2 regions of the Marinobacter sp. ES-1 genome follow, and region 2 is predicted to be linked to the other one. Evidence: riboswitches for the same ligand, from Rfam matches in the RefSeq annotation. Region 2 holds a riboswitch; the other holds the start of a gene.
What was found. Region 2 has a riboswitch for thiamine pyrophosphate ahead of thiB (thiamine ABC transporter substrate binding subunit). Riboswitches for the same ligand answer to the same signal wherever they lie in the genome.
Positions count from the first base shown of each region.

Region 1 (16,113 bases), on a different contig from region 2:
CTTACTCATCATTGTGCCCCGGCATCCGGAGCGGTTTGATTCGGTAGCTGAGATGACTCAAGGCGAGGGCTTTTCCGTGGTTCGCCGGTCAACAGGAGCATCTCCCGCTGGTGCGGAGGTGTATCTTGGAGACACCATGGGAGAGCTGATGATGCTTTACGGAGCCAGTGACCTCGCCTTCGTGGGCGGCTCACTGATCGAGCGGGGAGGGCACAATCCGCTGGAGCCTGCGGCCTGGGGCATTCCGGTATTCTCCGGCACTCATGTGTTTAATTTCGAGACAATTTATCAGCGCTTACTGGATGATCAGGGGGTCCAGTTGGTCGAAAATGCGGATGAGCTGGCGCGGGCGATCTGTTCACTGGTGGACGATCCGGAGGCGCTGAAGGCATACGGTGAGCGGGCTCTGGCGGTAGTCAACAAGAACCGGGGTGCGCTGGATAAGGTCGTGGAGGGTATTACGGAACGGTTGTAATTCCGGGCGCCGCACGGGCACCCGGAATTTTGCACGGTTAGCCCGCTTACTGCATCGGGTCGTCCAGTGTTTTTCCTTCTTCGGCCAGGGCTTCAATGCCCCGGGCGCCTTCGCTGAGCCAGTTGTTCAGATCAATCAGGTCCTGCGGGCTCAGGGTGCCTGCCGCCTGCTTCAGTTGCAGGGTGTTGATCACGTAGTCATAGCGGGCGTTGGCGTAATCCCGCAGGGCCACGTAGTACGCTCGTTCTGCATCCAGCACTTCCACAATGTTCCGGGTACCTACATCATAGCCGGCGCGGGTTGCATCCAGTGCACTGCGGCGGGAGATGATGGTCTGCTCAAGGGCAGAGGCTGTCTCCACGTTGTTGTTCACGGTCAGGAACAGGCTGCGGGTGTTCACCTGTACATCCCGGCGTGTAGTGTTCAGGTCCTGCTCGGCCACGGTTACCAGGGAACGCTGTTGGCGCACGCCGGCTTCAGTGCCACCGCCCATGTACAGGGGAACGTTCAGCTGCAGGCCGATGACGCCTTGCGTACCTTCTTGCTGGTTTGACTTGGCACCGTCCAGTTCTGACTCGCCGTAAGAGGCTACCAGGTCCAGGGTTGGCATGTGGCCGGACTTGGCTACTTTAAGGTTAGCTTCGCTGGCGTTCAGTTGTGACATGGCCGCCTGGATTGCCCAGTTCTGCTCCAGAGCAGTGGTTTCCCAGTCATTCGGGTTCATCGGCTCCGGACGGCCCAACGGGAAGTTCTCCCGCAGGTTTTCCAGGTCTTCCGCGTATTCACCGGTCAACCGGGCCAATTGTTCGCGCGCCACGTTCAGCTGGTTCTCGGCGGCGATGCGCTGGCTCTTGCTGTCGTCGTAGCTGGCGCGGGCCTCGTATACTTCGGTAATCGCAATCAGGCCTACGTCGAAACGCTCCTGGGCCTGTTCGTACTGGCGCTGGATGGCGGCTTCGGTAGCGCGGGCGGTTGTCACGGTATCCTGGGCCCGTAGCACGTTAAAGTAAGCAGTGGCTACATCCAGAATGAGCTGCTGCTGGGCCAGGTTGTACTGGGCCTGGGCGGCTTCGGTCTGGAACTGGCTGGCGTCGTAGCGGAACCAGCTGTCTGAACGGAAAATGGGCTGGGTCAGGCGCACGCCATACTCAAGCGACTTATAGCTGTCACCCGGGCCATTCTTGGCATCAAAGTCGATATGGTTGCCCTCGGCAAACGCACCAATCTGCGGCAACAAAGAACTCTTGCTTACATCACTGGCGGCCTGCTGGGCCTGGAACTGTGCCATGGCAGAGGCAATGCCGGAGTCGTAAGACAGGGCTTTCTCGTAGGTTTCCATCAGATCCAGAGCAAGCGCAGGCTGGGCTGCGAGCAGGGTGATCAATCCTGGAAGTAAACGTTTTTTCATTGGTTCTCCTGAAATACTGACTCCGGGAATCTGCCCGGCAATGACCCAAAGGTATTGGTTGACCATTATGGACAATAATCGTTCCCGTCTCTAGACTTGCTAAGTCCACGTATTTTGTGGACAAACGAATTCAGAATCGCGTCTTGACGGGGTGCTGATCTGCCGGAAATCGGCAGTCGGCTGAGATTGCAACGCAGAACCCGCGACCTGATCCGGATAATACCGGCGTAGGGATTAAGACCAGATGAACCGCGACACTAAGCCTGTAGGGCAATTTGTCGCAACTCCGTCATACGCGACCCGATACCACAAGACCATCCGGGAGCAGATCATGACGGACTTACTAGCATACCTCAGCGACTCCGCAAAAGTAGACTCCGCAGCAATCAAACCATTACCAAGCTCACGAAAAATATACGTGCAGGGTAGCCGACCTGATCTACGGGTGCCAATGCGGGAAATTACCGTGGGCGACACCCCCACCGAAATGGGCGGCGAAAAGAACCCGCCCGTGGTGGTATACGATACCTCTGGGCCCTACACAGACCCGGAAGCCACCATTGATCTGCGCAAGGGCTTGCCGCCGGTTCGCGCTGCCTGGATTGCCGAGCGGGGCGATGTACAGCAACTGGACGGCTACACCTCCGAATTCACCCGTCGTCGCATGAAAGACCCTCAGCTTGACCCCCTGCGGTTTATGGACGAGCGCAAGCCACTGCGCGCCAAGCCCGGAAGAAACGTATCCCAGATGCACTATGCTCGCCAGGGCATCATTACGCCGGAGATGGAATACGTTGCCATTCGGGAAAATATGAAGCTGCAGGAGGCCCGGGCCAACGGCTTGCTGGCGGACCAGCACCCCGGCCAGTCCTTCGGTGCCAACCTGCCGCCGGAGATCACCCCCGAGTTTGTTCGGGATGAAGTGGCCCGGGGCCGTGCGATTATTCCCGCCAACATCAACCATCCGGAAACCGAGCCGATGATCATCGGTCGCAACTTCCTGGTGAAAATCAACGGCAACATCGGCAACTCGGCGGTGACCTCGTCCATCGAAGACGAAGTAGAAAAACTGACCTGGGGTATCCGCTGGGGTTCCGACACGGTGATGGACCTGTCCACCGGCAAGAACATCCACGAAACCCGCGAGTGGATCATCCGCAACTCCCCGGTTCCCATCGGCACGGTGCCAATCTACCAGGCCCTGGAAAAAGTCGGCGGTGTGGCCGAAGACCTGACCTGGGAAATCTTCCGGGACACCCTGATCGAACAAGCCGAGCAAGGCGTGGATTACTTCACCATCCACGCGGGTGTTCGTTTGCACCACGTGCCACTCACCGCCAAACGCACCACCGGCATCGTCTCTCGCGGTGGCTCCATCATGGCCAAGTGGTGCCTGGCGCACCACAAGGAAAGCTTCTTGTATGAGCACTTTGAAGACATCTGCGAAATCATGAAGGCCTACGACGTCTCCTTCAGCCTCGGTGACGGCCTGCGCCCGGGTTCCATTGCAGATGCCAACGATGCGGCACAATTTGGCGAACTGGAAACTTTGGGAGAGCTCACCAAGATCGCCTGGAAGCACGATGTTCAGTGCATGATCGAAGGCCCTGGCCACGTGCCCATGCACCTGATCAAAGAAAACATGGATAAGCAGCTGGAATGCTGCGACGAAGCGCCGTTCTACACCCTTGGCCCGCTGACCACGGATATTGCCCCGGGCTACGACCACATCACCTCCGGCATCGGCGCGGCGATGATCGGCTGGTATGGCTGCGCCATGCTTTGCTACGTCACCCCGAAAGAGCATCTGGGCCTGCCCAATAAAGACGACGTGAAAACCGGCATCATCACCTACAAAATCGCCGCCCACGCTGCCGATCTCGCCAAAGGCCACCCAGGCGCCCAGATCCGCGACAACGCGCTGTCCAAGGCCCGCTTCGAGTTCCGCTGGGAAGACCAGTTCAACCTCGGCCTGGACCCGGACACCGCCCGCGCCTACCACGACGAAACCCTGCCCAAGGAATCCGCCAAAGTGGCCCACTTCTGCTCCATGTGCGGGCCGAAGTTCTGTTCCATGAAAATCTCGCAGGAAGTGCGGGATTACGCAGCAGAGCAGGGCATTGACGAAGTTTCGGCAATTGACGCCGGCATGGAGGCCAAGTCTCGGGAGTTTGTTGAGTCTGGCTCAAAGCTTTACGACAAAGTCTGACTCTTCAGTTTGCCCGCTCCTGGCCTGATAACTCTGGAGTTATGAGCAGGTCGGGCGTCTCTGTCCAGAAAACGCTCGGGCCATCCGTGGGCGCTTCTGTTCCGCCATCCATGGCTCCACAAATTTCTGGACAGAGACGCCCGACCTACTCAATCCAGCTTGGCAGTGATCGCATCTGAATGTGATGCTCATGCTGTGCGACGATGCACCAATTGAACCTGGTTTGGCAGACAACGTTTTGCACAGGAAACGGAGCGGGCCTGTCCCAAGGGCTGCCGGTCACCAAGCATGGAAGTCTGGGGCCAAGGCCAAATGATTACACCAGTCGTAAGACACTTGCACCCAAGCAATCCCAAAGGCTATCGTTCCAAGCCGAACACCAAACCGGAAACACGAATGCCGAAACCGTTCCAGTTCAATGCCAGCGACGTCAAAATCGAAAAACGCGAAACCGTCTTCCAGGGCTTCTTCCGCATGGACAAACTCTGGCTGACCCACCCGCGCTTTGACGGCCGCGACATGCCCACCTTCACCCGCGAACTCTTCATCCGCGGCGACGCCACCTGCGTGCTCCCCTACGACCCGCAAAGGGATGAAGTCGTACTGCTGGAACAATTCCGCCTCGGGGCCCTGGGCCGCAACCAATCCCCCTGGTTGCTGGAGCTCGTAGCCGGAATGAACGAAGAGGGCGAAAGCCCGGAAGACGTGGCGCAGAGGGAAGGGCAGGAAGAAGCCGGCCTGAGTTTCAGCCGGCTGGACAAGATCTGTGATTACCTGGTTTCCCCGGGCGGCACCACCGAGATGATCCACCTGTACTGTGGCCGGGTCAGTACTGCCGAAGCCGGCGGTATTTTCGGTGTGGAGCATGAACACGAAGACATTCTCAGCCACGTGGTCAGCGCCGGCGAGTGCTTCGCCATGATTGCCGATGGCCGCATTAACAATGCCGCTGCGATCATTGCTATCCAGTGGCTACAGCTGAACCGCGACAGGCTGCGCCGGGAGTGGTTGGCATGACTGAGTGGGTGAAGCGTCCCAAGTCCTATGTACCGGATTTGCGCCAGCTGGGAGCGTTGTGTGATGGCAACTATCAGCGGCTCCGCAAGCTGCGGCAGCTGGAATCCGATGGCAAGCCGGTGTGCGAGTTTGAATTGCACCGGGAGAACCAGTACCTGGGGCGAGTGCGGATTGAAGTGCTGCAAACGGCAAAGTTCACCGAAACCCTGTTGCTGGAGCAGGTCCACAACAGCGGCCGCTGGCTGAATAATCCACAGATGACCGTGCGGGTCTACCACGATGCAATGATGGCGGAAGTCATCAGTTGCCACCGGCAGCGCCAGATCGCGCCGGTGAACGATTACCCGAACCGTTTTATGCATCACCCCGATGAAAAGGTTCAGGTGAATGGTTTCCTGGCCGACTGGCTGGATTACTGTTTGCGCTTCGGGCACCTGCCCATGGAGAAGGCCGTCTGGTCGGCGGGTGAGGGGATCGACTAGACAGCATCTCACTCTGCCTGTGGTGAAGTTGTCAAAAACTGCAAAAATTTTGTGTCTGCGGGCCAGAATGTGAACAATCTACGATTTCACATTAATCAAAAGGAACCCGGCCATCGTACACTCGTTGTAACTTCAACCGTTTGCCCCGAACAGAATAGGTCCTGAATGTCTGACCACCAATCTGCCCGCCCGCTAAAAGTCTTACAGCTGACAGACCCGCACCTGATGGCACGGGAAAATGGTGCCCTGCTGGGGGTGAACACCCGCGAAAGCCTGTCGGCCGTCATTGAAGAGGCTCTGCGCAGCCATGGCCAGCCGGACCTGGTGCTGGCCACCGGCGATATCAGCCAGGATGCTTCCGTGGCTTCCTACCATTATTTCGGGCAGAAACTGGAGGTTTTCCAGTGCCCGTCTGCATGGATTGCCGGCAATCACGATGACTCAGCCACCATGTACGCCGTTGCGGATGAGTTCGACGCCCGGCGCCGGCAGTTTGTGCTGGGGGGCTGGCACTTCGTTATGCTGGATTCCTCCGTACACGGGAAAGTGCATGGAGAACTTTCGGCGGACGAATTGGCGTTCCTGGATCAAACCCTGTCGGAACACTCGGGCTTGCCCACCATGGTTTGCCTGCACCATCACCCGATTGATATCGGCTCGGACTGGATGAACCAGATAGGCCTCAAAAACCGTGAGGCTTTCTGGCAGGTGATCGACCGGCACACCAACGTCAGATGCGTGCTCTGGGGGCACATTCATCAGGAGCTTCAGCAGCAGCGCAAAGGCGTGCAGCTAATGGCCTCTCCGTCGACCTGTATTCAGTTTGCGCGAGGTTCCACTGATTTTGCGGTAGAACCGTTAGCCCCGGGCTACCGTTGGTTTGAGCTCGATCCTTCCGGCAACATCACCACAAAAGTCTGCCGCGCAGAGCAGTTCCGGTTCAACCTGGATGAAGGTAGCGCCGGCTACTAGCCGATCAAGATGTCCCTATATATTCCCAATGGCTGACCTGCACGCCGGTTTGTAACATATAGGGACAAAACTGTGCGCGAGTGTCAGGCCCGCAGTGCTTGCGCAGCCGCCACCATTGTCTCCAGCGCCGGCGTCACTTCCTCCCACTTGCGGGTTTTCAATCCGCAATCCGGGTTAATCCACAGCCGCTCTGCCGGGATGCGCTCCGCCGCCAGGGTCATCAGGTTGATGATGTGTTCCTTGTCCGGAATGTTCGGGGAGTGGATGTCGTACACGCCCGGCCCGATATCGTTCGGGTATTCAAAGTTCCGGAAGGCATCCAGCAGTTCCATATCTGACCGCGAGGTTTCAATGGTGATCACATCGGCATCCATGCGGGCGATGGCTTCGATGATGTCGTTGAACTCCGAATAGCACATATGGGTGTGGATCTGGGTGCCGTCTTCCACGCCATTGGCAGCGATGCGGAAGCTGTTGATGGCCCAGTCCAGGTAGTTTGCCCAGTCTGACTGCCGCAACGGCAGGCCTTCGCGCAGGGCGGCTTCGTCGATCTGGATGATATTCACGCCGGCTTTCTCCAGGTCCTGGACTTCCTCGCGAATGGCCAGGGCCAGTTGCAGACAGGAGTCTTTTCTTGGCTGATCGTCCCGCACGAAGGACCAGTTCAGAATGGTCACCGGGCCGGTCAGCATACCTTTCACCGGCTTGTCGGTGAGAGACTGGGCGTAGCGGATCCAGTCCACAGTCATTGCCCTGGGCCGGCGAATGTCGCCAAACAGAATGGGCGGTTTCACGCAGCGGGAGCCATAGGACTGTACCCAGCCGAAGCGGGTAAAGGCATAGCCATCCAGCTGTTCACCGAAGTATTCCACCATGTCGTTGCGCTCGGGTTCGCCGTGCACCAACACATCCAGCCCCAGTTTTTCCTGCTCTTTGATGCAACGGGCGATCTCTGCCTGCATTTGCTCGGTGTATTGGGTGCCGCTCAGCTCGCCTTTGCGGAACTGCAGGCGGGCCTGGCGGATTTCCGGGGTTTGCGGGAAGGAGCCAATGGTGGTGGTCGGGAATGCCGGCAGGCTAAGAATTTGCCGTTGTTTGGCGATTCGCTGGGGGTAGGGGCTTTGGCGATTACCCAGCTCTGGCGTTACCGCAGCAACGGCTTTTTGAACGGTAGGGTTGGTTACCCGGCTGGATCTGCGACGGCTTTCGATGGCGATACGGTTTTCAGCCAGTTCGCTGCGCACGGCGGTGCGACCTTCGTTAAGTGCTTTTGCAAGCGTTTGCAGCTCATCGAGTTTCTGCACTGCAAAGGCCAGCCAGCTACGGATTTCGGTATCCAGCTCCTGCTCAGGGGCCAGGTCGACCGGCACGTGCAGCAGTGAACAGGAGGGCGCCAGCCACAGGCGCTCGCCCAGCTTTTCGTTCAGTGGTTCGAGCCAGTCCAGAATATTGTTCAGGTCGGATTTCCAGATGTTGCGGCCATTGATCACGCCCAGCGAGAGAATCTTGTGGCTCGGCAGCCAGTCCGCCACCCGGCTGACTTCTGCCGGTGCGCTCACGGCATCAATGTGCAGGCCGGCTACCGGCAGTTCGCAGGCCAGTTGCAGGTTGTCCCGGAGTTCTCCGAAGTAGGTGGCCAGCAGCAGTTTCGGGCGATTGGCCTTGAGCTGGTGATAGGCCAGATTGAAGGCATAGCGCCAGTTGGCGTCCAGGTCGGTCACCAGGGCCGGTTCATCAATCTGTACCCAGTCAGCGCCGGCATCGGCCAGGGCTTCCAGCAGTTGCGAATACGCCGGCAGCAGGTGTTCCAGCAAGTCCAGCCGGTTGCTGCCATCGGAGGTTTTACCCAGCCAGAGGTAGGTCACTGGCCCGATGATGATGGGTTTGGCCTTAACGCCCTGTGCCTGCGCTTCGGCCAGTTGGGCCAGCAGTCGCTCAGGGTTCAGTTGAAAGCGGGTGTCGGCGGTAAACTCCGGCACAATGTAGTGATAGTTGGTGTCGAACCACTTGGTCATCTCGCCCGCCGCAGTGGCGCAGCAGGGGCTGTCGCTGGCACCCCGGCCCCGGGCAGCACGGAAATAGGCATCCAGCTCCGAGCCCTGCTTGTCTGCGACCCTTGCCGGCAGGTTGCCCAGGGTAACGGACATGTCCAGCACCTGGTCGTACAGGGAAAAATCTCCCACGGGTACAAAATCCAGCTTTGCTTGTTGCTGCCAGTGGCGCCGGCGCAGTTCCGTGGCCGTGATGGCCAGTTCCTGTTCGGTCTGCCGGCCAGCCCAGTAACTTTCCAGTGCAAATTTCAGCTCCCGCTGACTGCCGATGCGGGGAAATCCGAGGTTGTGTGTAATTGCCATGATCGAATCCTTGAATCCTGTGTGTTGAATCAGGAGCCAAGGTTAAGGGGCTTCTTTCATGAATAAAAATGGTATTATTTCAATAAATCATGAGCGTTATTCACGGATGGGTATGATCGAACGATATCACCTTGAGATTCTGCGCGCGGTAGAGCGCCAGGGTTCGTTAACCGCGGCAGCTGAACAGCTGCACCTCACCCAGTCGGCGTTATCCCATGCCATGCGCAAGCTGGAACAGCAGCTGGGCACGCCCGTCTGGCTTCGGGAAGGCAGGCAGTTGCGTTTTACCCAGGCCGGCAATCAGCTGCTGGGGCTGGCGAATAGGCTGCTGCCACAGTTTGAACATGCAGAAATGCAGATCCGCCAGATTGCCAAAGGGCAGCGGGGTAGTTTGCGGGTGGGTATGGAATGCCATCCCTGTTACCAATGGCTGTTGAAGGTTGTCGGCCCCTACCTGCAGCAATGGCCGGATGTCGATGTGGATGTAAAGCAGGAATTCCAGTTCGGTGGTATGGGCGCGTTATTCGGCCATGACATCGACCTGCTGGTGACCCCCGACCCGCTGCACAAGCCTGGCGTTTGTTTCGAGCCGGTGTTCGATTATGAGCAGGTACTGGTCGTCCCCGAAACCCATCCGCTGGCGGGCGAGCACTGGGTAGAGCCCTATCAACTTGAGCAGGAAACCCTGATTACCTACCCGGTTGCGGTCGAGCGCCTGGACATTTTTACCCGGTTCTTTCTGCCCGCTCACACTGGCCCGGCCCGGCACAAAACCATCGAAACTACCGACATCATGTTGCAGATGGTAGCCGCAGGGCGAGGCGTGAGTGCACTGCCCCGCTGGTTGGTGGATGAATACGCCCTCAACCTGCCCATTAAAGCCCTGAAGTTGGGCCAGCAGGGCATGCCTAAACAGATCTTTCTGGGCTTCCGGGAGCGCGACGAAGCCGTGGATTACCTGAACGCGTTCGTGAAGCTGGCCCGGAGCATTCGCTGGAACTAATCTCTTCGGTTAAACTGCGCGGAAAATTTCAACAGGACACACGAATCATGAGCGACATTCCTGCAGATCTGAAATACATCGAAACTCATCAATGGGTGCGGGTAGATGCCGATGGCACAGCTACCGTGGGCATCACCGACTTCGCCCAGGAGCAACTGGGCGACGTGGTCTACATCGGCGTGCCCGAACTGGGCGTGACTGTAAACGGTGGTGAGGAGGCCGGTGTGGCAGAGTCCGTTAAGTCAGCGTCTGATGTATTCAGCCCGGTGACCGGTGAGGTTATCGAAATTAATGAAAAGCTCGAAGACGAGCCGGAAATCGTCAATGAAGACCCATATGGCGATGGCTGGATGTTCAAGGTGAAGCTGGCCGATGAAGGCGAGCTGGACGGCCTGATGGATGCTGCTGCGTACGCAGAACACGTGGCCGCTGAGGAATAATCATTGATGGACTTTCCCGTTCTCTACCTGCGCAAGGGCGCAGAACGCCGTCTCCGTGCCGGCCACTTGTGGGTTTACAGCAATGAGGTGGACACCCAGCGTAGCCCGCTGCCAGGGTTTGAACCCGGCTCACAGGTGCAGGTGCGTGCTTCGAATGACAAGCCCATGGGTATCGCTTTCGTTAATCCTCATGCGTTGATTTGCGGCCGGCTGATCAGCCGGGATGCGGACCACGGCATGACGCCGAAGCGGTTGACGGACCGGATGGAGGCGGCGTTGAGCCTTCGGGAACGTTTGTTTGATAAGCCTTTTTATCGCTGGGTGTTCGGCGACAGCGATGGCCTGTCTGGCCTGGTGGTGGACCGGTTTGACGACGTAGTAGTGGTGCAAATCTCCACCGCCGGCATGGAGCAGATGAAAGACGCCATCGTGCGAGCCGTTCAGCGCCTGGCCCATGCCCGCATCATCGTACTGAAAAACGATGGCAAGATGCGCAAGGTGGAGGGGCTGGACACCTATGTGGAATTTGCCCATGGCCCGGAAGCTGACACCGTGCTGGTAGAAGAAAACGGCGCCCGCTTTGAAGTGCCATTGGCTGGCGGCCAGAAAACCGGCTGGTTCTACGACCACCGCATGAACCGCCAGCGCCTTCAGGCCTATGCGCCCGGCAAGAAAGTGCTGGATGTGTTCAGCTACGTGGGTGGTTGGGGTATTCAAGCGGCTTGTGCGGGTGCATCCCAGGTGACCTGTGTAGACGCGTCTTCATCGGCAGTGGATGCGGTGCATCACAATGCCAAACTGAACGGGCTGGAGAATGTGGACACCATCGAAGGCGATGCCTTCGACGCCCTGAAAGCCCTGGCAGACGAGAAAGAAAAGTTCGACATCGTAGTGCTGGACCCGCCCGCACTGATTCCCCGCCGCCGGGATCAGAAAGCGGGTGAACAGGCCTATGCCAGGCTGAACCAGCTCGGACTGCGCTTGCTGGAGCGTGATGGCTTGCTGGTATCCGCATCTTGTTCCATGCATTTGTCCCAGGAAAAGCTGATCGACATTATCCGGGGCAGCGGGCGCAAGATCGACAGGTTTGTGCAGCTGCTGGAGCAGGGCCACCAGGCGCCTGATCATCCGATCGTGCCGGGGATTCCGGAGACCGACTATATCAAGTCGTGCTTTGTGCGCTCTCTTACCGGGTTTTTGTGATCGCCGCCAGGGGAGAAAGGCGGTAGAGAAGGGTGGGGTCTGACCCGTAGGGTCAGACCCCTTTGTATCCGTCAGGGTTGGTGCATCAAGCCTTACCCCCGCAGCGACATCACCGCCCAGCCATTCTCGATAGCCGTCTTCTCCAGCGTCGGGTCCGGGTCCACCGCCACCGGATTCTCCACCTTCCGCAACAGCGGCAAGTCGTTGTGGGAGTCACTGTAGAACCAGGCTCCGTCCAGGCTCTCGTTATGGGCGGCCAGCCAGTCATTCAGCCGCACCACCTTGCCTTCCTGAAAGCTCGGCGTACCTGCCACTTCGCCGGTGAACTTGCCGTTTACCAGCTCCGGTTCCGTAGCAATCAGGTGGTCTACGCCCAGTAACTCGGCAATCGGTTCGGTAATAAATCGGTTAGTGGCGGTGATGATCATCAGCGTATGACCCTGCTCGCGGTGCTCTGCCAGCAGTTTCGCGGCCTTGTCTTGCATCATCGGCTGAACTTTCTTGGCCATAAAGGCTTCACGCCAGCTTTCCAGCTCATCCATGCTGTGCCGGGTTAACGGTGCCAGTACAAAGCGCTGATAGTGGAAAACGTCCAGCTCGCCGTTCAGGTATTCCTCATAAAAGCGGTCATTGGCCCGCTTGTACTCTTCGGCATCCACCATGCCTTCTTCCACCAGAAACTCACCCCATGCGTGGTCGCTGTCACCATTGAGCAGGGTGTTGTCCAGATCAAAAATTGCGAGCGTCAAGCCGTTTCCTCCCATCTTTACAGGCTTCGTAGCAAGGCGCACAGTCTAGCATGACCTGCCGCCAACGGCTCCGTTTGCCGAACCCTTGGGATTCTGTAAGAATGAGAGCAACTTGGACAATTTCCGCCGGTTACAAATTAACCGGCAGCCGACTTTAACGAGGACTGTGCCGTGATCGACTCAGACGGTTTCAGACCCAATGTCGGAATCATTCTGGCCAACCACAGGGGAGAAGTTCTCTGGGCAAGGCGAATAGGGCAGGACTCCTGGCAGTTTCCGCAGGGTGGTATCAAGCACAATGAATCACCGGAAGACGCGCTGTATCGGGAGCTTGGAGAGGAAATCGGCCTCAGTGCCAGCGATGTGGAAATCATCAGCTGCACCCGGGGCTGGCTTCGATACCGTCTTCCGCGAAGGATGGTACGCCACAACTCGCACCCCGTTTGTGTGGGGCAAAAACAGAAATGGTTCCTGCTGAGGATGTTATCGCCAGACGCGCATGTACGCGTGGATGGCACGGATTCACCGGAGTTCGACGGCTGGCAGTGGGTAAGCTACTGGTATCCGTTGGGGCAGGTGGTCTCATTCAAGAGAGAAGTATACAGACGTGCGCTGAGAGAACTGGCTCCCAGACTGTTCCATAACATGGAACAGTGGCATCGGAGTGAGCAGAACCGGCGTTGAAGGAACATCAGAAATGACGGACTGACTCCATGCTGAGCATCCTGCGAAGTCTAGTACAAGAGGTGAACAGCGCCCGCGATCTGAACGAGGCGCTGGAGATCATCGTATCGCGGGTGCAGAAAGCCATGAACACCGAGGTCTGCTCCGTTTACCTGCTGGACCCGGCCTCCAACCGTTACATCCTGATGGCCACAGAAGGCCTGTACAAAGATTCTGTGGGCAAGGTCAGCCTGGCCTATTCCGAAGGTCTTGTTGGCCTGGTGGGTTCCCGTGAAGAACCCATTAACCTCGAAGATGCGCCTTCCCATCCGCGCTACCGCTACTTTCCTGAAACCGGTGAGGAACGATTCCGTTCCTTCCTCGGTGTGCCCATTATCCACCACCGCCGCGTACTTGGCGTGCTGGTCGTCCAGCAGCGGGAAAGCTCCCGGTGCTTTGATGAAGGGGAAGAAGCATTCCTGGTTACCGTATCAGCCCAACTGGCCGGGGTGATTGCGCACAGTGAAGCCACGGGCGCGATCAGCGGCCTGTCGCTTACCGGTGAAGAAACCCAGGACGTCAGCTTCAACGGCGTGCCCGGCGCTCCGGGCGTGGCCATTGGCACCGGCGTGGTGGTTTATCCCGCGGCAGACCTGGACCTGGTGCCCGAGAAGCCTACCGAGGAGATCGAGCAGGAACTGGCGCTGTTCCAGTCTGCTGTGCAGGCGGTGCGTGAAGACATCGAACGGGTAGCGAACCGGCTCGCGTCCCAGCTGCGCCCGGAAGAACAGGCACTGTTCGATGTGTATCTGCGCATGCTCAGCGATGAAGCACTGCCCGGCGAGGTGGTCAACAAGATCCGCGAAGGCATCTGGGCTCAGGGCGCTCTCAAACAGGTGGTTCAGCAGTACATCCGGCATTTTGAAATGATGGACGACCACTACCTGCAGGAGCGGGTGGTGGATATCCGGGATCTCGGTCGCCGCCTGCTGTCACATTTGCAGGAAGGTGAGCAAAAGCACCTGGAATATCCGGAGCATACGATACTGGTCAGTGACGAAATCACTCCGGCCATGCTCGGAGAAGTACCTAAAGGCCAGCTTGTGGGGCTGGTATCCGTAAAGGGCTCCAGTAACTCCCACGTGGCCATCCTGGCCCGGGCCATGGGGGTGCCCACGGTGATGGGCCTGGTGGACATCCCGGTGAACCAGCTGGATGGCAGGGAACTGATTGTCGACGGTTTCGAAGGGCAGATTTTCGCCTCGCCCTCAGCGGATCTGCGGGCCTTCTACCAGGCTATTTGCGATGAAGAAAACGAGCTGATTCGCGGCCTGGAAGCCCTGCGGGACAAACCCTGTGAAACCACCGACGGCCACCGGGTCGCGTTGCTGGTGAATACCGGCCTGATGACCGATGTATTGCGGTCACTCTCCCATGGCGCCGAAGGTATTGGCCTGTACCGCACCGAAGTGCCGTTTATGATCAAGGATCGCTTCCCCTCCGAGCAGGAGCAGCGGGAATACTATCGGGAGCAGTTGGAAGCCTTCGCCCCCAACCCGGTTACCATGCGTACCCTGGACATTGGCGGCGACAAGGCCCTGACCTATTTCCCCATCCAGGAAGAAAACCCGTTCCTGGGCTGGCGTGGCATCCGGGTTACCCTGGACCACCCGGAAATATTCCTGGTACAGGTGCGGGCCATGCTCAAGGCCAGCGAGGGCCTGAACAATCTGCAGATCATGCTGCCCATGATCAGCAACATTTCCGAGGTGGAAGAATCCCTGCACCTGATTTACCGGGTCTACCACGAGGTTCGGGAAGAAGGTTACGACATCCACATGCCCAAGGTGGGCGTGATGGTGGAAGTGCCGGCTGCGGTTTACCAGATTCGCGAACTGGCCGAGCGGGTGGACTTCCTGTCGGTCGGTTCCAACGACCTCACACAGTACCTGCTGGCGGTCGACCGAAACAACCCCCGCGTGGCCCAGCTTTATCACTCTTACCACCCGGCCGTGCTGCAGGCACTCGTACGGATTGCACAGGATGCCCACTCCGTTGGCAAACCGGTAGGCATCTGTGGCGAGCTGGCCGGTGATCCGGGCGGTGCCTTGTTGCTGATGGCCATGGGCTACGATTCCCTGTCTATGAACGCAGCCAGCCTGCCCAAGGTGAAATCGGTTATTCGCAGTATCGATCGGGAATGGGCGATCCAGTTGCTGGAAGATGTATTGCTGCTGGACTCTCCCCATGTGATCAAGAGCTGCGTTGACCTGGCCATCCGAAATGCCGGTTTCGGCCGCTACCTGCGGCCGGTGAAGTCCTCCCCCGTTGCGCTGGCGGAACAGGCCGTTTCCTGATTTTCCGGTGGTTATAGGGTGCGCACTCTAAAAACCGTTGTTAGGTTAGTAGGGTAAATTCGCTGCAGTAACCGTGAAGGACAGCCGATGAAGCAGTCGACCGAGCTTAAATCCGCACCACGCATAGGCCTCGCCCTTGGCGGCGGCGGCCCGTTGGGCGGTATTTATGAAATCGGTGCCCTGCGAGCCCTGGATGAAGCGCTGGACGGCCTCGACTTCAACAATGTGGATGTCTACGTAGGCGTGAACTCCGGCTCCTTTGTGGCTGCGAACCTGGCCAACCAGGTGACCACCGCCCAGCTGTGCCGGATCTTTGTGCGCAACGAAGCCGAAGTGCATCCCTTCCATCCGGAAGTGTTCTACCGCCCGGCGCTCCGGGAGTACGGTAACCGCTTGCTGGCCGTGCCGAAGCTGATTTCCACCGCCATCAGCCGTTTCGTCAACAACCCGTACGACCAGAGCCTGCTGGAAGCCATGACCATCCTGGCCCAAGTCGCGCCTGCCGGGCTGTTCGACAACGAAGGCCTGCATGATTACCTGCGCCGGGCGTTCACCATGCTGGGGCGTACGAACGACTTCCGGCAACTGAAGCACCGGCTGTATGTGGTGGCTGCCGATGTAGAAAGCACCGAAGCCGTGTGTTTCGGAGCGCCGGGCTTTGACCACGTGCCCATTTCCAGGGCGGTACAGGCCAGCACAGCCTCTCCAGGCTTGTATGTGCCGATAGACGTAGACGGCCGGTACTATGTAGACGGCACCCTGAGAAAAGGCCTGCATGCAT
Region 1 covers NZ_AXBV01000064.1:1,280-17,392, reverse strand. Annotated here, with positions in the region: gene waaA (lipid IV(A) 3-deoxy-D-manno-octulosonic acid transferase) at 1-475, shown strand, start outside; gene Q668_RS12245 (TolC family outer membrane protein) at 522-1,883, opposite strand; TPP riboswitch at 2,021-2,134, shown strand; gene thiC (phosphomethylpyrimidine synthase ThiC) at 2,215-4,092, shown strand; gene Q668_RS12235 (NUDIX domain-containing protein) at 4,489-5,109, shown strand; gene Q668_RS12230 (DUF1249 domain-containing protein) at 5,106-5,591, shown strand; gene cpdA (3',5'-cyclic-AMP phosphodiesterase) at 5,757-6,563, shown strand; gene metE (5-methyltetrahydropteroyltriglutamate--homocysteine S-methyltransferase) at 6,647-8,917, opposite strand; gene Q668_RS12215 (LysR family transcriptional regulator) at 9,030-9,920, shown strand; gene gcvH (glycine cleavage system protein GcvH) at 9,968-10,360, shown strand; gene Q668_RS12205 (class I SAM-dependent rRNA methyltransferase) at 10,367-11,563, shown strand; gene Q668_RS12200 (HAD family hydrolase) at 11,656-12,312, opposite strand; gene Q668_RS12195 (RNA pyrophosphohydrolase) at 12,484-12,996, shown strand; gene ptsP (phosphoenolpyruvate--protein phosphotransferase) at 13,026-15,332, shown strand; gene Q668_RS12185 (patatin-like phospholipase family protein) at 15,420-16,113, shown strand, end outside.
Region 1: linked by a shared signal. The riboswitch ahead of thiC (phosphomethylpyrimidine synthase ThiC) and the one ahead of thiB (thiamine ABC transporter substrate binding subunit) in region 2 are both predicted to bind thiamine pyrophosphate.

Region 2 (16,113 bases):
GCCTGTTGTGTGCATCAATCGCGGCCCGCCCGCGGGGGCCGTGGAAGTAGTCCTGTATCCAGCTGTCATCTGTGCGGGATACGTTATCCAGGGTATCTGCCACCAGCACCTTGCGCTGGGACAACACTGCCACCCGGTCGCAGGTGGTGTACAGGGTATCCAGGTCGTGGGTGACCAGGAATACCGTTAACCCCAGGGCATTGCGCAGGGTGACAATCAGTTCGTCAAACGCGGCAGCGCCGATCGGGTCCAGCCCCGCTGTGGGCTCGTCCAGAAACAATATCTCAGGGTCCAGGGCCAGCGCCCGGGCCAGCGCTGCACGTTTCACCATGCCGCCGGATAACTCCGCCGGGTATTTGCGCGCCGCCTCGGGCTGCAAGCCGGTCAGGGCCAGCTTCATGCGGGCCAGCTCTTCCGCTTCGGCCCGCTTCAGCCCCGCGTGCTCGATCAGGGGCAGGGCAATATTCTGTTCCAGGTTCAGGGAGGTAAACAGAGCTCCGCCCTGAAACAGCACACCAAACCGCTGTTCATACAGCGAACGTTCCGGTGCTGACAGCTCTGTTAGATCCTGCCCGAATACCGTGATGTGGCCCGCCGTAGGTGTGTTCAACCCGACAATGCTGCGAAGCAGCACGGATTTACCCGTGCCGGATCCGCCAACCACGCCGAGGATTTCACCCGGGTAGAGGTCGAGGTCCAGGTCTTCATGCACAGAATGACTGCCAAAACGATTGTTCAGGCCCCGAACCTGAATGATCGGCTTTTGGCGCGTGTGGTTATCCCGCGTGCCCATGGCCATGCCTTACCAACCCATTTCCATAAAGAATAGCGCGGCTACGGAATCGAGCAGTATGACCATAAAGATAGATTGCACCACGCTGGAGGTGGTGTGCTCACCCACGGACTGTGCGCTGCCCGACACCTTGAAACCTTCCAGGCAGCCGATCACGGCAATCAGGAAGGCAAACACGGGTGCTTTACCGATACCCACCAGGAAATGTTTCAGGGCAATATCCCGCTCCACGATGGCCATAAACTGGCTGGGCGGAATATCCAGTGCCAGTGCACACACCACGGCACCACCAACCATGCCCGCCATCATGCCGACAAAGGTCAGCACCGGCAGGCTCACCATCATGGCCAGTACCCTGGGGACTACAAGCAGCTCCACGGGGTTGAGGCCGAGGGTACGGATGGCATCCAGTTCTTCGTTGACCTTCATGGCCCCGATCTGGGCTGTGAAGGCACTGGCGGTCCGGCCGGCCAGCAAAATCGCGGCTAACAAAACGCCGAATTCCCGCAGGAAAGAGAAGGCGACCAGGTCTACGGTATAAATGGTCGCGCCAAAGTCCTCCAGCACCGTAGCCCCCAGAAATGCGACCACAGCCCCCACAAGAAACGTGAGCAGGGCAACAATTGGAAGGGCATTCAGGCCGGTGTCGTGCACAGCGGCCACGAACGGCGTAAAGCGCCAGCGTTTTGGCCGTGGGAGTATGTAGAACAGGGTGGACAAGGTCTGGCCAATAAAACCGGACAGCAGCCATAACAGGCGGGTTAGCCGGGTGACCTTCTCTCCGGTGATTGCCAGCATGTTCAGCAGTGGATTAACCGTGGCTGGCGCGGGTGCGGATTCACACATGGATTCCGCTACGGCTTTAAGGAGTGCTTGCTGGGCTTCGGGCAGGGACGGCTGCTCCAGGGCGGTAAGCACCGGTTCCGCACCCAGCATTTTCACCATCAGGGACGCGCCCGCGGTATCCAGCCGGCCAAGGCGGGTAAATTCCGGCTTCAGTGAAGCGTTCTCTGCCTTGAATTGCGATACCTGCCGGTTCAGGGCCGGGTAATGGGCAAGGGTCCAGTCTCCGGCAAAGGTCACCGTATTGCCGGACAACTCAAGGGAGCCGGCAGGCTCGCCGGCTTTGGCTGTAGTAAGGCCTGAAGTTATCGCCACAGAATGAAAAAATCCCTGCCAGAAGTCTTAGCAAGCTTAAAGATTCCAGTTGCTGTCTGCCAGTATCTTTCGGTCTTCTTCATCATGGCTGGCCAGGATCAGGGTAATGCCGCTGGCCTTTTCCTGCAGTAACAAGTCCCGGATGATGGCCCTGGCGTCTGGGTCCAGCCCGGTCATGGGCTCGTCCAGCAGCAGTACCGGTTTGCGCCGCAGAATGGCGCGCAGCAGGGCAACTCGTTGCCGCTGGCCACCGGATAGTTCGCCGGGCAGGCGCGCACCAAAACCGCCGAGCCCGGTTTGTTCAAGACCCTGCTCAATGGCCGATTGCTGTTCGGGGGACAGCTTCATGCCCGGGTGCAGGCCGAGACCGATATTGGTGAAGACATCCAGGTGCTCGAACAGGTTGTGCTCCTGGAACACGCTTGTTACCGGTCGCTCCCAGGCAGGCAGGTTATGGATAGCTTGGTTGTTCCAGAGAATTTCTCCGCTTTTGGGTGCGAGAAAACCGGCAACCAGGTTCAGCAAGGTGGATTTACCGGTTCCACTGGCACCGCGTACTGCGAGGCAATGCCCGGCGGCGACCGAGAAGTGGAAGCGCCACTCCTCCGACTGATCCGGGTACTGGAAACACAGGTTTCTTAGCTCAAGCATGATGAGGCTCCGGAGCGGCGGCGGGGGCAGGCTCTGTGTTTGTGCCCGGGGCCGGCCGGGCAACCCGGGACAGCAGGGCGAAGAGGGTCACCAGTAATACAAGCAACCACAGCCCGGTGCCAGCCGCTTCGCTGATTCGGTAACTGCCCAGTTGCTGGTAAAGCAGAACCGGCAAAGTGGGCTGCCCGGGGCTACCGAACAGGGCAATTACCCCGAAATCTCCCAGCGACAGGGCAATGCCATAGGCCAGCCCCAGGGCGATTGGCCGGCGCAGCCGTGGCCAGTACAGCCAGCGCCAGCGATACCAGCCCAGGATGCCCAGCTGGTCCGCCTGGTTCAGGGTGTTCTTGTCGATGGCATTCAGTGGCCCACGCAGAACCTGCAGCACAAATGGAATGGCCATCAATCCGTTAATCAAAGACACCAGTACCCAGCCTTGGGCGCTATTCCCGAGCTGGGGCCGCAATAACAGGAACAGGCCGGTACCTAGCACCAGGGGCGGTACAATCAGCGGCAGGTAGCCCGTGGTAACCGGAATGGCTGCCAGTATCCGGTTTCCGGGTTTGTTGGCGGCCGCCAGTGTGAACAGGCTGGCGACAACCGCCCCCAGCCCGGCAGGAACAGCAATCAACAAACTTCGCCCTGTAGCGGGGAGCAGTTGTCCGTAGATAGATGGCATGGGTGAGGCCGGCCAGAGTGCCGGCAAACCGCGTAACGCGATGGCCAGCAGGGGAAGCGTCAGGAAAGCGGAAAAGATGCCCAGCAGCAACACGCGCCCCAGACCCTGCCCGGGGCTGTCTTTTAAAGAGACAGGTTCAGCAAACCGCCGATCCGGAAGCAGTGAGGACTCCAGCCGGTTCCGGAACACCAGCCACCACAGGCTGCCGCAAATAACCAGCTGAATAGTGGCCAGGATGGCAGCCTGGCCAAAATCGAATTCGAACCGCAACGCCTGGTAAATAGCCACTTCAAGGGTTGTGGCGCGAGGCCCGCCACCCAGGGTCATGATGATGGCGAAGCTGGTAAAGCACAGGGTAAATACCAATGCTGACACCCCGGGCACGACCGGCCGTAATGCGGGCCATCGAACGGTACGCCAGAGCCACCAGCCACTCAACCCGAGCTGGGAAGCAACCCGCAACCTCGGTGCCGGAACTGATTCCAGTGCTTGCAGAAGAATTCGTGCGGCCAGCGGTGCATTAAAAAACACATGGGCCAGTAAGATCCCATTCAGGCCGTAAAGGCTCCAGCCGTGATCAGGCAGCCAATCGTTCAGAAGACCGGTCAGCCAGCCCTGGCGACCGTACACCCCGATGATGCCTGAAACCGCCACTATGGTGGGAAGCACCAGACTCAGCTCCATTAACCGTAGCAGCAGGCTACGGCCGGGAAAATGGCTGAGCCGGGCCAGTGTCATGGCCACCGGCAGCGCAATGAGCAGGCTTAGAATGACCGATAACACAGCCTGCCAAACCGTAAACCAGACAACACCTCTTAAATAGCGGCTTTGCCACAGCTCTTCGAATTCCAGCGTGCCAGCTGTGTGAAGCAGTGCCCCCAGCCCCAGCAGCACCAGCCCGATCAAGGCCAGCGCAATGATCAGGCCCGGAGCCAGTTGCCACGCAGGGGCGCTGAATGGAGCAGGGCGCAGGGGTTGTGGTTGGTTGGCGGCCATTGGGTTCAGCGGGTCATGGCGTCCAGCCAGGCATTCACCAGTGAGCGGCGCTCACGGGCGACCTCTGCCGGTTCCAGATAGAGAGCTTTGGACGGGCGGATCAGCCGGTCAAATACCTCCGGCAACTCGTCACCAAGGTCGATAGCCGGATACATCACATTCTTCAACGGAATATGGCGCTGGAAGGCCGGCGACAACATGAACTCCATGAATTCCCGGCCGAGGGCCTGATTCTTCGAGCTATTCACCAGTGCGGCAACCTCGACCTGCAGGTAATGGCCTTCTTCAAAACGGGCTGCCTGGTAACGGTCTGTGTTATCGACCGCCATGTGATAGGCCGGAGAGGTACTGTAGGAAAGAATCATCGGGGCTTCGCCGTTCATGAACAGTGAAAAATACCCGTCACTCCAGCTCTGGGTCGTCGCCAGTACCTTGCCACTGAGTTGCTGCCATTTAGCGTGGGCGTCATCGCCATAAACCGCGTGCATCCAGAGCAGCAGGCCGAGGCCGGGGGTGCTGGTGCGGGGGTCCTGGATGATGATTTTCAGGTCATCCGGTGCATTGATCAGCTCTTCCAGGCTTGCAGGAGGTTCCGGCAGCACCTCGGTGTCGTATACAAAGGCGAAGTAGCCCCAGTCGTAGGGCACGAAGGTGTCGTCCTGCCAGTCGACAGGCAGCGCCAGGTTGTTCTGCGTCAGCGTGTGCGGAGCCAGTAATCCGGTTTGCCGGGCGGCTTCCATGGTGGCGGTATCCAGCCCCAACACCACATCGGCAGTGGTTGAACTGCCCTCCAGGCGCAGTCGCTGAAGTATATCGCCGCCGCTTTCCAGCACTGTATAGTTCAGCGTGCAATCACATTGCTCTTCAAATGCCTGCTTGACCGCGGGCCCGGGGCCCCATTCCGCCGCAAACGACGGGTGAGTATAAACGTTCAAAACCTGCGCAGGTTCGGCAGTAGCCGAAGCCGGGAGCAGGGCAGCGAAGAGTAGAGGCAAGCGGAAACGCATAGTGATTACACCTTGGCTATGGAGGGGGGCATGCCGCGGTAACCACTGGAAAAGTGGCGGCTCAATCCCTACGCCGGTATTAGCCGGGTCAGGTTCCGCGGGTATGGTCTCAGCCCTGTCGGGCACCCCGTTGAGTCTTGGCGATTCTAACACGCCTGCGTGGCAGCCTGTAATTTGTAACTTTGATTACGGTCTGTTTAAAAACTGTACAAAGGTGTCGGGGTTCTCATTATTTGCTGTTAGAATAGTGCAAATTTCAATCGGATAGACCGTATTCTTCACCTATAGAGGTAAGGTGCATGCCCAAGTATCGCAATCTGCTCAAATTTTGTACAGCAATGTCCGGCCTTCTTTTTTCAGTGCTTTTCGCCACCAGCACCCAGGCCCAGTCCCTGAATAACCAGCTTTTTGATCGCCTTTCCAGTGCAGCCCCTAAACTGAATCCATCGGTTCTTGAGGCGGCTTTCAAGGCAACCCAGTGCGCCATCAGCAATGGAACAGCGATGCCGGAGAGGCTTGCTGTTATTGATTTTTCCCTGCCATCCAGCGAAGAACGCCTCTGGCTGTTTGACCTGGCCGATGGCAGCCTGGTTCTTAGGGAGCTGGTTGCCCATGGTAAAAACTCCGGCGACCGCGAAGCCAGTGCTTTCTCCAACATTGAGGGCAGCCACCAGTCCAGCATCGGACTGTTCAAGGCGGCGGAATCCTACAGCGGTGCCCACGGCTACTCCTTGCGGCTGGACGGACTGGAGCCGGGCTTCAATGACCTGGCCCGCCAGCGCGCCATTGTCATTCACGGGGCAGACTACGTAGAGAAGAGCTGGGTGAACAAATACGGTCGCATTGGCCGCAGCCACGGCTGCCCGGCGGTAGACCGCGATGTGATCGCAAAGGTAGTAGACAACCTGAAAGGCGGCCAGCTGGTTTTCAAATACTACCCGGATGAAGAATGGCTGCAGGCTTCCAGCTACCTGAACTGCGACAGCGGCAACCAGCTTGCCGGTTCCCTTCAGGCGAACGCGGATGACGCCAGCCGGTCCTGACCGGTTTGGCTAAATTTTGTGCACATTAGCAATAAAAACAGAAACTTGAAAAAAGGTGTTGACGCGCGAAGCGTAATCCGTAGAATACGCAGCCGTTGAGGAGGCAACGCCTCTGAACGAAGAGCGGGAATAGCTCAGTTGGTAGAGCACAACCTTGCCAAGGTTGGGGTCGCGAGTTCGAATCTCGTTTCCCGCTCCATTTTCCAAGTCTCTCACGCCCCCTGAGAGCAAAAGCCAGATTCCAGGCTTACCCGGCGCGGTGGCAGAGTGGTTATGCAGCGGACTGCAACTCCGTGTACGCCGGTTCGATTCCGACCCGCGCCTCCATTTTTTCCTTACGAAAATCATCGGTTTATCCGAGCTTTATTGGCTGACTGCCTTTCGCTCAGGTACGTCTGACTGCGTTAGCATGCGGCCAACTACATACCCTGCTGCCACGCCGACCAGTGCTGAAACCGGCCCGATGAAGCCGCCTACCAGTCCACCAACAAACATCAGTACCACGCTTTTCATACAGACTCCTCCTGCCTTCCTGGCAACTGCATTGGTCCGAGTATAGGACATTGTGCCTGACTGTGGTTGACCCACCCGTGTAGCCTCGTCAAAATACTGTATATGCAAACAGTACTAGGTGTAAAGCATGTCCTGCATTCTGCTTGGTAACTACGAATCCGTCTCAAGCCTGAGCATCCTGATGTTTCTGGAGATGGGAGGCTGGGAGTGACGTCTGAATCTGCAGCATCCTTTGTAACGGTGAGACGACGGTTTGATTTTCGCAGCATTGAAGTCGGACGCTGGGTGACGCCCCAGGAGCGGGACCGGGCAGCCGGCCGGTTCGATCAGGCGCTGTGTGATTTGATGACGATCCTGCGAGGACCGGAGCCATTGATCTCCCTGAGGAGCACGCTGGGCCTGCAGTATGGCATCGGCGGCCGGCTGGGCGTGGCCGCGCACTACATTCCCGCCACCCGGCAACTGGCGCTGGCCAAGAACGCTGGTGCGGGTAGCCTGGCGCATGAATGGTTTCACGCCTTTGATCACTACATGGGAGGCAAAGCTTACCGGAATGCCGGACCGTGCGGCTTCGCTTCAAGTGCCTGGCTGAACAGAGTAAGCAGTAAACCGCATCCACTGAATGAACGGCTAGGCGCTTGCTTCCAGGCCATCATGCTGACGGAGGACGGCACAGCACCCAGCACTTTGTTCCGGGCCTCCCAGGTGGCTGATCAGCACTTGAAAACGGTTTATTACGCCAAACCGGAGGAGCTGTGCGCTCGCGCCTTTGAAGCCTTCATTGAAGACAGCCAGCCGCGTAACCGATTTCTGGTAAACGGAACCGTTCACTCTGATGAAGCCAAGGCGGGTCTGTATCCGCAGGGCGATCATCGCCAGCGGATCAATGACGCATACCAGCGCTACTTTGCCGCTCTGGGCGCTGCGCTTTACCGGGAACAGGCTAAGGCCGGATAAAAGGGGGCTCCATCCTTGTCTGTAAAAAATCTTAGTATGATCAACATAAGTGTAAATAAAGTGAAATTAGTGTAAACAAAGTTCTGGCGGGCGGAAGAAAGGGAAGGCAGGACTGAATTACGGCACGGTGGAAATAGGCCTGGACCTGAGGGAACAGCTGCGGAGCATTGAGCAGGTCAAGCGCAGAAGCCTGATGATTGCCGCTCTGGAAGTATTGGCAGCAGCTCTGTTCTCAATTGCTGCCGGTTATTACCTGGTCCGGCGACTGAAACACATCCGGCGTGTGCTAGGGCAGGTTAATAACGGTGAGTATAGCCAGCGGGTGACCGTTCCACAGCCCACGCGAAACCCTAAACAAAAGCGGACATTCCCCGTTCTCTGGATTTAACTGGTACAAGCGTGCACTGATAATTTGAGTGTAAACTTTTCACAGAGCCGGCAGCGTAATGGCGGCTGCGGAACTACAGATAAAACCATGAAAAATCATTGTTATCAGGGCTTGGAATCAGATTTGGACGGGGGAGATGGCGTTGGGGTTTAATAAGAATGCAAACTAATAAGCCGTGATACGGTTGCCGCCAGGAGGTAGATCCAGTTGACTTATTACATTGTCAAAGTCGCAGTGACCGCTATTCTGGTTGTCCTCATATCGGAAGTGTCGAAGCGCAGCTCGTTCATAGGCGCTGTGCTTGCGTCGGTGCCGCTGACGTCAGTCTTGGCAATGCTTTGGCTTTATTTGGATACCGGGGATGCAGAAAAGGTTAGCGAACTTGCAAGTAGTGTGTTTTGGCTGGTTTTGCCATCACTTTCTTTGTTTATTGCGTTACCGGTTCTGTTGGCACAGGGGCTCAATTTCTACCTTAGCCTGACAGCTTCAATCGGCATTACAGCAATCTGCTACTGGGTAATGGTGGTTGTCCTTCGGTACTATGGCGTGGGGCTTTAAATATCGTAGAACAAGGGGCTGTTGTTGGACGCATCTACGCTGGCGCTGGCACGCCGCAAAGTCAGGTAACTGCCAAGAGGTCAATTTCATTGCCTGAATTGAAAACGGTTGGTCTTTTTATCGTCACCGCTTTGGCAGAGATCGTGGGTTGTTATTTGCCTTATCTCTGGCTTCGAGAGGGTAAAACCATCTGGCTCCTGGTGCCAGGTGCGTTGAGTCTCGCAGCCTTTGCGTGGTTGCTTTCACTGCACCCCACCGCTGCTGGCAGGGTCTATGCTGCGTATGGTGGTGTGTATATTTTTATGGCAATTGTGTGGCTTTGGGCGGTCGATGGGGTTCGACCAACAGTTTGGGATTTAGTTGGTTTAGCTGTTGCGTTGGTGGGAATGGCGATCATCATGTTTGCGCCTCGCGCCACATAACCAACTGTTGTAGTTCGTTCCGGGCGTCCGGTCCTGCGCCCTGATGCCCATTTCGCTGCGGTACGTGGGCGCCACTATACCAGTGCTAATCGTCCTATCCGAATGACCGCTTTGCGACCTTGTGCAGCTGGGAGTCTTATAAATCACATGTGCCAAATTGGCACACTAAGTTGATTGGGGTCATTATGTGTGCCAGCATGGCATACATAGATTGAGCCCATGAATCACTTTCTATCAAGGAAGAGGGTTTTCTCAGGTTTCAGTCGAGCTTATCCCGCCATCGGTGAAGAATATTATGAACACACAAGGTAAAGACACTCGCCTGGTGGCCCGTGTCGATGAAGAAACGCAGAGACTTATTGCTCATGCAGCAGAGTTAACGGGCCGCAGCTTGAGTCAGTTCCTGATCTACGCTGCAAAGAAAGAAGCACAAGAGGCCGAGCGTCAGGCGCTACAAATCCAGGTTTCCCGGCAGAGTGCTGACCGTATGCTGGAGTTGCTGGATAACCCTGAGCCGATTAATCCAAAGCTTCGGGAAGCTGCACTCAACCACAGGAAGTTGGCTGGTGACTTTAAGAACCGAAGAAATCAGTAAAAAACACAATCGGCGAAAATTTGACTGCGGTAAGCCTGCGCTCAACGAGTTCTTGAAGAAAATTGCCCGGCAAAGCAGCCAGAAGATGGCGACACGGACTTATGTACTGGTTGAAGATGAGGTCGACCCGACGGAGATCCTCGGTTATTACACTCTTCTTCCCAGCACCATTGTCTTCCCCCAGGGACATCCCCTACAAAAGCGGTTTCCGTCGGATCCGCCGGTTTACCGGCTGGCACGGCTTGCGGTTGATAACTCTCTGAAAGGGTATGGATTAGGAGCGTACCTGCTGATCGAGTGCCTGAGGCGGGTTGTTGATGCGTCGATTTCAGTTGGCGGTATCGGCTGTGCGGTAGATGCCAAAGACGACGACTCAAAAAGATTCTACGAAAGGTTTGGGTTTGTTGCTATTGATGGCGTCGAGGGTGACGCTTTAGCTCTTTGGCTGCCTTTTGAACAATGTCTGGAAGCAGTCGAACTCTCAGAGGCAAGTGGACGGTAGTCGGGTTCCGCCGAGTTACTACGGATCTTTCTAAAAACTAGCATAGGGAAATGATAATGGATCAACCACATGAGTCTCGGCCGGAAAACGATATCCAGGAGCGATACACCGCCTGCCTCCTCGGCGGAGCCATAGGCGATGCCCTCGGTGCCGCCGTGGAGTTCATGTCCCGCGCTGAAATCCTGAGCCGCTTCGGCCCTGCCGGCATAACCGACTACGCCCCGGCCTACGGTGGCAAAGGCAAGATAACCGATGACACCCAAATGACCCTGTTCACCGCAGAAGGCCTGTTGCGGGGGCGAATGCGGGGAGTCAGTAAAGGCATTGCCGGGTTCGACCACACAGTTGCCAATGCCTATCTGCGTTGGCTTGCAACACAGGGCTACGAGTGTCGTGCGGTAACCGCAGAGAAAGACGGCTGGTTGTTTCAGCAGCCAGAGTTGCACAGCCAGCGAGCACCGGGCATGACGTGCTTGAGTGCGCTGCGGGATTACCCGGGTGTTCCAGAGACCGCCGGCAATGACAGTAAGGGGTGTGGCGGGGTAATGCGGGTTGCTCCGGTAGGGCTTTACTGGCGCACCTTCAACGGTAACTCCGGCTTGGAAAGGGTATTTGAAGATGGGTGTATGTGCGCCGGCCTCACCCACGGCCATCCCAGCGGTTATCTGACCGGTGGCGTACTGGCCGTTTTGATCTTTGAGTTATTGAACGACAAAACTCTTCTGGATGCTCTGGGTGCCGCCAAGACATTACTGGTTGCAGAGCGCGGTCACGAAGAGACATTGGCGGCCCTGGATAAGGCGGTTGAACTGAGCCAGTCTGGCAACCAGCACCATATCGCTATTCAGGAACTCGGCGAAGGCTGGGTCGCAGAGGAAGCACTGGCGATTTCTGTTTATTGCGCCCTGGTGGCTGAAAGTTTCGAGCAGGGCATTGTGCTGGCGGTGAATCACGATGGGGATTCAGATTCTACCGGAGCCATTACCGGAAACATTCTTGGCGCCATGCACGGCACCGGTGTGATTCCGCAGCGGTGGCTGGAGCCGTTGGAGCTTCGGGAGGTTATTTCGGTAGACAGCCGTTGGTGCCCGTCCGTATCAATGACCACCAGACGGGTGTAGCGGCCAAAGTGAGTCAGCAGGGTACTGAGCATGCCCCGTATCTGGTCTTCGTTCTGGTCAGACCAAACATCCTGATAAGGGTTCTGTGTCTGCCGTATCCGATCGAGGTGCTGCCGGACACTGGGGAACTCTGCAATCGCAAGGGCATGGTTGAGGCTTTCATTCATGCCTTGAAGCAAGGCATCGTATTCGGCTTCAAGCAGTGTCTTAGCCGTGAGGCGCGAGCTCTCAAACCGGGTTGTGGTGTTCGACCAGGTAATCGGGATGAGCACAAGGGTGACCAGCACAATGGCTAGAACACTTGCTATTACAAGGCGGTGGGTGAGGGACCTAGGTATCCTCATTCGTTGGAGTTGGCCGGCAAAATTTCAGGTAGTAAGCATAATTCGGCAAGGGGCATTGGTCGGGCAAACAGGCAACCCTGCAGAATGTCACAGTGCCGTCGGGCCAGGTCTTCTTGCTGCTCCCGCGTTTCGATGCCTTCAGCCACAACCATCATATCCATGTGGTGAGCCATAGTGATCACCCCTTGAACAATCGCAGCAATGCGTCGGTCTGTAGCCGTATTCTGTACGAAGCTTCGATCCAGTTTCACTTTGTGTGTCGGCAGGTCCCGCAAATAGCTCAGGCTGGAAAACCCGGTTCCGAAGTCATCCAAAGCCACGCGGATGCCCCGGTCTTTAAGAGCTTCCATCAACTTGATGACGTGCTCGACACCGTCGATCAATACACTTTCAGTGACTTCCAGTTCCAGTAACTGGGGCGAAAGGCCGGTCTCTTCCAGAATCCGGAAGACGTCGTCCAGAAATCCATCGCGAATAAACTGCAACGATGAAATGTTGACGGCCACACGCAGGCTGCGCTCCCGCCGCCCATTGAACTCGGCCATTTCCTGACAGGCTTGCCGAAGAACCCAGAGCCCTAGCGGTACAATCTGCCCGGTCTGCTCTGCCAGCGGGATAAATTCGGCAGGCGACACCATGCCCCGGACTGGATGGCGCCAGCGCACCAAGGCTTCCACACTTCGCATGCGCCCGGTCACAGCATCGACCAAAGGTTGGTAATACAGCTCGAACTGGTTTTCCTTCAGAGCTGTGTGCAGTTCATGGCGCAGTGTGACACTGTGTCGGGAGTGTTCGGCTTTATCCGCGCCATACCATTGCCAGGTATTGCGGCCCTGTCGCTTGGCCCGGTCCAGTGCCAGGTCGGCAAACTGCAGCAGTTGGTGGGGCTGTACGGCCTTATCACTGTTGCTTGCAATGCCGATACTGGCACTGATGTGAATCATTTGCTGATCCACTTCAATAGGTTCACCAAGGGATTGCAAAACCTTCTCTGCCAGTTGAATGATAGCGTTGCGGCCAGGGCAGTCAGGAAGAACAATACCAAATTCGTCCCCAACCAATCGGGCAATCGTGGCCCGTTCGGGCATCACGGCCTTAAGGCGTTGGGCTACAGCCTGCAAAATCCGGTTGCCGATCCGGTGTCCCAGCCCCTCATTGATTGGTTTGAATCCATCCAGGTCCAGATAGAACATAGCGAGCATGTCTGTCCCGGATGTATGCCCGAGAAGTTCTTCAAGGGTTTCGGTAAAAGCCGCCTGATTGGGCAGGCCGGTCAAGAGGTCGTGGGTGGCCTGGAACCGTATCTTGGCTTCCTGCTCTTTTTGCTGCGAGATGTCCTGCTGGATGCCTATAAAATGTGTGCATTCTCCAGTCGTATCCAGGACAGGCCGGATGATCAGGTGGTTCCAGAATGGAGTTCCATCTTTCCGATAGTTGAGCAGGGTGACATCAACATCCGTCTTCTGCTCCAGGCCGAGACGAACAGCCTTGATGGCCTTCGGATCCGTGTCTGAGCCTTGAAGAAAACGGGAGTTCTGGCCTAAAACCTCTTCTCGGGGGTAACCGGTGATCTCACAGAACGCTGGGTTCACGTAAACCACGGGATGATCTGGTTGTTGGGCATCCGCCATCAAAATCCCGTGGGGACTGGCTTCAATGCCTCGCTGCAACTGGTGCAGTTCTGCTTCTTGTGCTTTGCGAGCCGTGAGATCCCGGTGCCGGAGAATGGTCAGCGCTGCCAGTGCTGCACCACGGCTCAGGTTCCTTTGTGCACCGTTAGTGGGGGAGACCTCCGAGCGATAGTAGGATGCAAAGGTGCCCAACAGCGCGCCGTCGGCAGTCAGAATGGGCACGGACCAGCAGGCGCGGAGCCCTTCAGCTTCTGCAAGATGGTGGTACCCATCCCATTTCGGATCATTCTGGATATTATCCGTAACCACGGGATCCCGTAAATAAGCCGCCGAACCACAGGTTCCCTGATCTGGCCCAATTGGGATGTTCTGCATTTGATCCACGTAGTCCGGAGAGAACTGATTACTCGGCACCATGCTCAGGGTTTGCGTGTCGGGGTCACACCGCATAATAGAAACCAGGGCGCCGGGCATCATCAGCGAGACCCAGTCTGTGATCGCTGCAAGTGTTTCCTCAAGCGGGTGCTGCTGAGCGATCAATTCATGGATGTTTTGCTGCATTTCCAGCAGAGAAAAATCGTGAGACTGCATACCGAGGGTTACTCTGGGAACTAGAAAGGGCAGTGTCGCCACCACAAGCTCGGGGTGTGATGTGACTCACATTCTGTAGACGATCATGGTTTTCATCAATAGGTGTCGTGTGTCGTTCTTGTGAAAACTTGCAAAAGGGATATATCGATTTGTAATCAGGATAGAGAGGCAGGTTCCAACAAGGCAATCCAGGCCTCTAACTGTTAGTATTGGCGCCACCGGAACCGCATCATCAGAGTGTAACCCCATGACAACCAAAGCCTTCGAAGCCCTGGCCTGCCCGTTAGACGGCGAGCCGCTATATCGAGAATCTTCTTCCTGGCGTTGCGCCAATGGCCATAACTTTGATGTGGCACGGCAGGGGTATGTGCATTTGTTACCGGTACAGAAGAAGCGCTCGAAAGACCCCGGTGACAGCAAGGAGATGGTTGCGGCCCGCCAGCGTTTTCTTGGGGCCGGTTATTACCAGCCGATAGCCGAGGCGGTTTCAGCAGCGGTTTTGAAGGATGTATCGGAAGGCAGTCACCTTGATTGCCTGGATGCTGGCTGCGGTGAAGGTTATTACCTGCGCCAGCTGGCGTCTGCAGCGGGTGGCCGGGTGTCACTGGCGGTGCTTGGGCTGGATATTTCCAAGTGGGCGGTTCTCGCTGCAGCCAGGAAGGATCGGGCGCCGAGCTGGGTGGTTGGCAGCAATGCCAATCTGCCGGTGCAGCCTGCGTCCCTGGACCGGGTGCTTTGCACGTTCGGCTTTCCGGTGTATTCCGAGTTTGCGCGGGTGCTGAAACCGGGCGGCAAGCTGATTCAGGTGGATGCCGGGCAGGATCATTTGCGGGAGCTGCGGGAGATAATTTATCCGCAGGTGCGTGCAGAGTCGAAAAAGGTGGATGAGGTGCCGGAAGGTTTCCGTCGAGTGGAAACGCAGGATTTGCGCTTCACCCTTCATCTGGAAGGTGCGGAGCCGATTGCTGACCTGCTGGCCATGACTCCCCACCTGTACCGCGCCAGTGCCGAGGGCAGGGCGCGGGCGGCACAACTGGACAGCATCTCCCTGACGGTCGATGTGTGCCTGCAAACCTTCGAGCGTTACGCCCCGGCAGGCTGATCGGCGCCGTCCATTCCGATGCGGGTGCCACGGGCTTTCAGCCGGTAAAACTCTTCAACAATGCCGGCCATGGCTTCCGGGCAGTATTCCCGCAGGCCGCCCAGCATCAGGCGCTTGGATACTTCGCCGGCGGTTTTGCCGGATGATATCAGCTGATAGTCCAGGGTTACGTTGCCCCGTTTGCCCGCCACTTCCAGGTCGGCCTTGCTTAATTCCAGGTCCGGTTGCTGGAGTTCCAGCTGGTTCAGGGCCAGGCTCATGCTTTCGTACATCACCATCGGGCGATCCGGGTTAAACATCACCCCGTGGGATTCCATCAACGGCTTGAGGGTGTGAGGAAAGTTTTTGCCGGAAGCCGCCACGTAGCAGCGGGTAAATTCCTCGATGACCCGTTCATCGCGGGTAATGTCGCCGCTGCGGGTTACCTCCAGGTACACCTTGCCACCCTCATCGACCACTTCGATGGTGCCGCCGTTGTCGCTCTCGCGGAATTCCAGTGGAACCTCGGCGCCCAGGAGGTTGCGAAACCGGAAGGTCATGTTTTCAGACAGCCCGAAGCGGGACACCACAAGCGCGAACAGGAGGTCTCCGGGCACACAGAAACGCCGGGCATCCGGATCGTGGATGGGGTTGAAGTCGCCGGCCACTTCCTTGGCAAAGAAACTGGCCTGGGGTGCGGTAATAACGATGCGTCCGTCCTGGACGGAAAAGAACTGTTCTGAAAACATGCTTTGCCTTTTCTGATTTGCAGCAGCCGGGGGAATCTGGCCGATAGTACAATCCGCGGCCATTCTATGCCTCGCATGGCCAGACCGGTAGCCCGACCATGGTACTACGCAGGAACCGAGGGCACGAACCCCGGGAATCGGCGTCAGGCAATGTGCTCCATCAGTGTTTCCATTTCATGGGACAGCTGGTCGCTCAGTAAATCCAGTGCGTTCATCAGGGTAGGGATCTGGTCGCGCTGGTTGGTCCGGTGCAGTTTGTCGATTTCCACGGCAATCTCGTGAACTTCCTTATGCAGTTTCCGGATGCCCTCCAGCCCGGGAAGTTCGGCGGACT
Region 2 covers NZ_AXBV01000040.1:8,431-24,543, forward strand. Annotated here, with positions in the region: gene Q668_RS07360 (ABC transporter ATP-binding protein) at 1-799, opposite strand, end outside; gene Q668_RS07365 (MlaE family ABC transporter permease) at 803-1,891, opposite strand; gene Q668_RS07370 (ATP-binding cassette domain-containing protein) at 1,988-2,602, opposite strand; gene thiP (thiamine/thiamine pyrophosphate ABC transporter permease) at 2,595-4,277, opposite strand; gene thiB (thiamine ABC transporter substrate binding subunit) at 4,283-5,284, opposite strand; TPP riboswitch at 5,333-5,424, opposite strand; gene Q668_RS07385 (murein L,D-transpeptidase catalytic domain family protein) at 5,623-6,327, shown strand; tRNA gene Q668_RS07390 (tRNA-Gly) at 6,451-6,526, shown strand; tRNA gene Q668_RS07395 (tRNA-Cys) at 6,581-6,654, shown strand; gene Q668_RS17200 (hypothetical protein) at 6,691-6,840, opposite strand; gene Q668_RS07400 (CLCA_X family protein) at 7,048-7,797, shown strand; gene Q668_RS07410 (DUF3147 family protein) at 8,393-8,743, shown strand; gene Q668_RS07415 (YnfA family protein) at 8,833-9,165, shown strand; gene Q668_RS07420 (DUF1778 domain-containing protein) at 9,461-9,760, shown strand; gene Q668_RS07425 (GNAT family N-acetyltransferase) at 9,732-10,262, shown strand; gene Q668_RS07430 (ADP-ribosylglycohydrolase family protein) at 10,319-11,383, shown strand; gene Q668_RS07440 (putative bifunctional diguanylate cyclase/phosphodiesterase) at 11,724-13,949, opposite strand; gene Q668_RS07445 (putative RNA methyltransferase) at 14,197-15,051, shown strand; gene Q668_RS07450 (DUF3581 family protein) at 15,033-15,779, opposite strand; gene Q668_RS07455 (EAL domain-containing protein) at 15,923-16,113, opposite strand, start outside.